2 regions of the Sphingomonas sp. PvP055 genome follow, and region 2 is predicted to be linked to the other one. Evidence: riboswitches for the same ligand, from Rfam matches in the RefSeq annotation. Region 2 holds a riboswitch; the other holds the start of a gene.

Region 1 (3,416 bases), 2.3 Mb from region 2:
TCACGGCGGCGCCGCTCCCGATGTAATAGGCCGGGGCCGACCCTGCGATGATAACGCCCCCGCGCCCCATGACCTCGTGCGCATTGGTGCTGACCGCCTGCACGCCCGACAGGATATGCGGATCAGTCACGTTGATCGCGTTGATCCGCAGATCGGTGCGCTTCCCGTCGATCCAGTCGGCAAGATGGACGCCGATCGACAGGTCGAGTGTCGCATACCCCTTGATGCTTTCGTCGTTCATGAAGGTCGCATATTGGCGCCCGAGATATTTGCCCGCGACGCTGCCGAAGAGACGACCGTCGTCAAACGTGCCGCCCGCGCCGAACTGTACGGTCGGGCTGGAAACCGCGTGCTTCCCCCGCGTCGGCAGAAAGTCCCCGCCGGCCGGCAGGTCGTCGTCGATTCGGGCGTGGAGATATTCGCCGGACAAATAGACGCTGACGCCCTTCGCAGGGCGGTAATCGATTTCCGCATCGATCCCGTAGGACGACTGTCCCCCGGCGTTGAGCGTGGAATTGACCTGCGCGCCGCCCGAAACGATGACGGTCGCCAATTGCCGGTTGCGAAATTTATAGTGAAACGCGGTCGCCGATGCGGAGAGATTGGGGCCGATGTAGCGATAGCCCACTTCCTGCGACACCGAATATTCGTTCTTCAGCGAGTCCGTACCGCGCGTGGAGAGCACACCGCCGGCATAGCTGTCGTAAAGCGTGAATTCGTTCGGCGTCCGGAAATTGGTCGTGACGTTGGCGAAGATCTGCTGACGATCGCTGACGGCATAATGGATCGCCGCCCGCGGCAGCGCGGCAAAGCTGTCGCGACGCACGTTCGTCTGCGGCCCGGGCAAGTAGTTGCGGCCGCTTCGCAGCAGGTTGACGCCCTTGAACCCGGCATCGAGCGTGAGACGCGGCGTGAGCGCGATACTGTCGGCGAGGAAAAAGCCCTTCGTCACGGTAACGGTGCGCTGGTTCTCATAAGCGAGCAGGCGGCCATCGGCGGTGCGGATCGCCCGGTCGCGGTATCCCCAGCGATCGGTCGGGTTCCCCTCGGCATCGATCGAGGTGTAGGTCTGCGTCACTCGGTCCGTTCCGTAATCGAACCACAGGCCCACGGTGATCCGGTGGAGACCCGCCTGCAGCGTCAGCTTGCTGACATTGCCGGTGCGCATCTGGTCGCCCGTGTAATTGCCGAGCACCGTCGCAACCCCATCCACCGCCCCCGGCAGCGCGATCGGCTGCGCCAGCTCTTCGTTGCCGAGGAAGTTGCCGGTCGTGGCAAGTTCGGTGCCATAAGGCGAATTGCCGTAGCCGAACTGGAGATAGCTCGTGCTGTCGAGCGTCAGGCGATCGTTTAGTCTCACATGCACCGGGGCCGCCGCGTAGAGGCTCCGGAACGGTGCCCGGTACAGCCGCCAGTAATTGGTGTTCCCCGCCGTGTAGCGCTCGTCGTAATTGAACCCGCGACCGACCGCCTGCCAGTCGGCCAGCGTCGGGCTGGGATAGCTGGACGAATTCGCGTCATTGTACGAAATGGCCAGACTTGCGCGATTACCATTGCCCCACTCGCGCAACAGCTTGGCATCGACATGCTGGCGAGTGTCGAACCCGGCACCGCGCCAATTGTCGGCCCGCGTGTTCGAATAGGAAACGAACGCCTTTAGACCAGTCGTACCGATCGTCCCCGTATCGACCCGCGCAAAGACGCGTCGCGCGTTATACGAGCCGAGCGAGAGATCGACGACCGCTTGCCGCGTCGCCTTGGGGTCGTCTAGCGTCAGCGACAGCAGCCCGGCCGCCCCGCCGACCGTCGGGGAATCGATGTCCACCGATCCCTGCGCCAGACTAATCGTCCGCAAGTTCCCCGGATCGGCGAATTGCGACGGATAGGCGTAATAATAGCCGATGTCGTTCTGGGGCGCGCCCTCGAGCAGAACGCCGATCTCATCCTGCCCCAGCCCACGCAGGGTCAGGCTCGAACTGGTCGACAGCCCATAGGGGTCGCTGGAGGCCACGTTTGCGCCGGGCAACAGCGTGACGAGCTGAAACGCATTGAGCGTCGGCGCCTGCTTCACGATGAAGTCGGCGGAGATTTCGCTCACCGCCTTGGGCGCGGTCTGGTTGGGCAACAGTCCTTCAGGGTCGCGGTGCCCCGTCACGCGAATGTCCGCCGTGTCCTCGCTCGCTTGTTGCGCCCAGGCGGCCGCAGGCATCGTCAGAAGCCCCGCCGCCAGGACCAGCGCGCCGCGTCGAACCCTCAAACCATCGTACGAAATCATGCCCGGCATCGTTCCAAGTCCACTCCACACGGGGGGACAACGGACACTCCGCCAGCCCTCCCTACGCCGGGATAAGCCGGATCAGGTTCAGCGGGTCATGGGCTGCAGCCCACCTCTCAGCCGCGCAACAGCGGCCCCCCGGGGATGCGGCCCCTTAGGCTATCGGTCTGGAAGTGGAAACACTTTATCCACCGGTTACACCCCTCGGCTTCTCCCGGTCAGCGTCACATCTTTGAAACGGTGTCGTAACGCTAGTGCAACGTATACGTCGCCAAACCGCAACAGACCCACCCTAGAGGGACGCTCGTCGGATCGAACGGTCCGTTGGGGGAAAATCACAACATGTTGCACTCTTCGCGCCTGATTCTGGCGACGCTTCCGCTTACCTTTTCGGCATTGGGCGTCGCCCTTCCCGCCGCCGCCCAGACCACGCTCGCGCCTTCGGCTGCTGCAGGCGCCCCCGCGAACGACTCCAGCGCCCCTGGCGAGGGTGACATCATCGTCACTGGTTCCTACGCCCGCAGCCTCGCCGCAGCGACGGAGACAAAGCGCAAGGCCGGGTTCGGCGTCGATGCGATCAACGCGACCGACATCGGCAAGTTTCCCGCCCAGAACGTCGCGGAAGCGCTCCAGCTCGTCCCCGGCGTCGCAATCACGCGACCACGCGGCGAAGGCCTTTATGTCAGCGTCCGCGGGCTCGGGCCGCAATTCCAGAGCACGCTGCTCAACGGCCGCCCGGTCGCCATCAACGATCTGATCGAGAATGGCGGTGCCAACGGCCGCCAGTTCCGCTTCGAAATGCTGCCCGCCGAATTCGTGTCGCAGATCGACGTCGTCAAGACGCCGACGCCCGACATGACCGAGGGTGCGCTGGGCGGCAATATCGACGTCCACACCTTCCGCCCGCTCGAAGTCGGGACCAAGACCACGCTCAACCTGCGCGGCACCTACACAACGCTCGCCAAGAAGGTCACGCCGAACGCGACCGCGCTGACGAGCTACAAGAGCAAGGACGGCACCTTCGGAATCCTCGCCGGCGCGCAATATTGGGGCAAGGAAGTCCGCAACGATCGGTTCTACAACACCGGCTGGTATCTCGACAAATTCAGTTCGGCACTCGGGACCGGTTTCTACACGCCGG
Region 2 (3,416 bases):
GACGCCAGCCGCACCGCCCGCCGCGAGGAACCCGTCCGCCGGGCCGTTCTGCTTCGCCGCGAAATCCCGCACTTCCTGCGTGATCTTCATCGAGCAGAACTTCGGTCCGCACATCGAGCAGAAATGCGCGGTCTTGGCGCCTTCCGCGGGGAGCGTCTGGTCGTGATACTGCTCCGCCGTGTCCGGATCGAGCGACAGGTTGAACTGGTCGCGCCAGCGGAAGTCGAAGCGCGCGCGCGACAGGGCGTCGTCGCGCATCTTGGCGGCGGGATGCCCCTTCGCCAGATCGGCGGCGTGCGCGGCGAGCTTGTAGGTCACCACGCCGACCTTGACGTCGTCGCGGTCGGGCAAGCCGAGATGCTCCTTGGGGGTGACGTAGCAAAGCATCGCGGTGCCATACCAGCCGATCATCGCCGCACCGATTCCGCTGGTGATATGGTCATAGCCCGGCGCGATATCGGTGGTGAGCGGCCCGAGCGTGTAGAACGGCGCCTCGCCGCACACTTCGAGCTGCTTTTCCATATTCTCCTTGATCTTGTGCATCGGCACGTGGCCGGGGCCTTCGATCATCACCTGGACGTCGCTCTTCCACGCGCGGTGGGTGAGTTCGCCCAAGGTGTAGAGCTCGCTGAACTGTGCTTCGTCGTTCGCGTCGGCGATCGAGCCGGGGCGGAGGCCGTCGCCGAGTGAGTAGGCGATGTCATACGCCTGCATGATCTCGGTGATCTCGTCGAAGCGTTCGTAGAGGAAGCTCTCCTTGTGGTGCGCGAGGCACCATTTCGCCATGATCGAGCCGCCGCGCGAGACGATCCCGGTGACGCGCTTGGCGGTCATCGGGATATAGGCGAGCCGCACGCCCGCGTGGATCGTGAAGTAATCGACGCCCTGCTCGGCCTGTTCGATCAACGTGTCGCGGAAGATCTCCCAGGTCAGGTCCTCGGCGACGCCGCCGACCTTTTCGAGCGCCTGGTAGATCGGCACGGTGCCGATCGGGACGGGCGCGTTGCGCAGGATCCATTCGCGCGTGTCGTGGATGTTGCGGCCCGTCGACAGGTCCATCACCGTGTCCGCGCCCCAGCGGATCGACCAGACCATCTTGTCGACCTCGGCCGCGACGTTCGACGCGACCGCCGAATTGCCGATGTTGGCGTTGATCTTGACCAGAAAGTTGCGGCCGATCGCCATCGGCTCGGATTCGGGGTGGTTGACGTTGTTGGGGATGATCGCGCGGCCGCGGGCGATTTCGTCGCGGACGAATTCGGGGGTGACGTAATCGGGGATGCTCGCGCCGAACGATTCGCCGTCGCGGATCAGTTTCTCCTTGGCCGCCGCGCGACCGAGGTTCTCGCGGATCGCGACATATTCCATTTCGGGGGTGATGATGCCGCGGCGCGCGTAATGCATCTGGCTGACGTTTGCGCCCGCCTTGGCGCGCAAGGGGCGCTTGATGACGTTGGGGTATTGCGGGACGCCTGCCGAGCGATCGGGGCCGGTGAGGCCATTGTCCTCGGGGCGGATTTCGCGTGCGTCATAGGATTCGACGTCGCCGCGCGCGAGGATCCAGTCGCGGCGGAGCTGCGGGAGCCCCTGGTTGATGTCGATCTGTGCGCGGGGGTCGGTGTACGGGCCGGAGGTGTCGTAGACCCGGAGGGGTGGTTCCAGCGCGGACGGATCGAGCATGATCTCGCGCATCGCGACGCCCGCGCCGGGGATGTTGGCGCTGGGGACATGGATTTTCCGCGAGCCACGGATCGCTCCGGTGGTGACGCCAATTTCGGTGCGGGCAGGTATGTCGGCCATTGTGTCGCTCCTCAAAATCGGACGAGCGACAACGGAACCCGGGCGTGGACACCGCTCCCTCCCTCCGCCCGTGCTAACGGGATCAGGTTCAAACGGGTCGTGGCTTCAGCCACCTCTCAGCTGCTCTGGCGCAGCCCCCCGGGGAATATCAGTCTTGTACGCGGTTCACACCGCGATGAAAAGCGCCGTCAGCTGGCGGCGCTGGTTTTGATCGTGCCGTTGATGCCCGCCGGGAAGAAGCCCCCGCCGACGACCGCGTTGCGGTTGAGATAAACGACGTTGAGCACCTGCCCCGGCGTGCGGCTGAAGGTGATACCGTTCGCGTCGGTGGGGACGAGATTGGCGGTCGTGCCGTCGCCGATCCCCTGGTCGAGGTCGCTCGTCCCGTCGAGGCTGTCGCGCGCATCGCTGATCGCGTTCGCCTTGATCCGCAGCGACGGCGTTGCGATTCCCTTGGTGTAGAGGACGGTGCGGATCAGCCCGGCGTGATACGCCTCGGTCGCGAGAATGCCCGCCGCCGCGTCGATCAGCAGCGCCTGCGCGATCAGCGGGGCGGCACCCTTATAGGCGGTGACGCCGACGTCTTCGAAGATGAACGCCGCGAGCAGGAAATTCTCGTCGCTGGCGTACGGGTCGAAGGTGTCGGTCATCCCGATGATCCCCGCCGCACGCGCCGCCAGGGTGAACGCGCCGTTCGCGCCGCCGTCGATGTTGATCGCGGGCTGCGCGACGGTCGAGGTGCCGAGCACCGAGCGCAGGAACGCGACGTGCGCGACCTCGTCTGCCGCGATCTCACGCGCATATTCGCGCACGACCGGGTCGGTGAAGGTGACTTGCCGCCCGCCGGTGACCGCCCCTTGCGCGCCCGTGCCGGTCAGCAATGCAGCGGGAAGCCCCGCGCCCGTCACTGCAAAGCTATAGAATTGCGCCTCGAGATATTCGAGGTTGAGCGCGAAGTTGAACGTGTCCTGGTCCTTGAGCACGTCGGTCGACGCGGGACTGGGGGTGGCAGTCGCCGTCGCGGTCGGCGTGGGCGTCGGGGGAATGAGGCTGTTGGTGTCGTTATTACTGCAAGCGGCGAGCAACGCGCCGCCACCGGCCACTACCGAAGCAGCGCCCGCGGTGCGCAGGAACTGGCGGCGGGCATCGCGGCGGCGGTCGCTCGCGTCGATCGCCTGAAGAAGAAGGTCGCTATCGATCACTGGAAACACTCCGGTACGGGCGCGAAAAAGGAAAAGGGCATCGGACAGGCGTCAGTTGGTGGCGCTGGTCGCGATCGAGCCGTTGACACCGTTGGGGAAGAAGCCCCCCTTCGAGACCGGCAAGGTGTTGAGATACAGGATGTTGAGCACGTTCCCGGTAGCGCGGCCGAACGTAAGGCCATCCTGCCCGGTGGGCACGATGTTGGACGCGGTCAGACCGTTCAGCGCGGGTGCCTGGCTGTTCGCGATCGTCACCGGAGAAATGCCCTGGTCGAAATCGCTGATCCCGTCGAGCGCATCGCGCGTGTTCGAGATCGCATCCGCATTGGTGCGCAGGCTCGGCGTGGCGACGCCCTTGGAATAGAGCACGGTGCGGATGATCGACGCGTGATACGCCTCCGCCGCAAGGATTCC

What was found. Region 2 has a riboswitch for thiamine pyrophosphate ahead of thiC (phosphomethylpyrimidine synthase ThiC). Riboswitches for the same ligand answer to the same signal wherever they lie in the genome.
Region 1: it holds a riboswitch for thiamine pyrophosphate, as region 2 does, so the genes downstream of both, ABIC16_RS12850 (TonB-dependent receptor) here and thiC (phosphomethylpyrimidine synthase ThiC) in region 2, are expected to answer to the same signal.

The regions. Positions count from the first base shown of each region.
Region 1 is NZ_JBEPNS010000001.1:2,725,127-2,728,542, forward strand. Features, by position in the region: gene ABIC16_RS12850 (TonB-dependent receptor) at 1-2,284, opposite strand, end outside; TPP riboswitch at 2,317-2,426, opposite strand; gene ABIC16_RS12855 (TonB-dependent receptor) at 2,618-3,416, shown strand, end outside.
Region 2 is NZ_JBEPNS010000001.1:408,831-412,246, reverse strand. Features, by position in the region: gene thiC (phosphomethylpyrimidine synthase ThiC) at 1-1,800, opposite strand, end outside; TPP riboswitch at 1,843-1,951, opposite strand; gene ABIC16_RS02045 (ferritin-like domain-containing protein) at 1,989-3,002, opposite strand; gene ABIC16_RS02040 (ferritin-like domain-containing protein) at 3,054-3,416, opposite strand, start outside.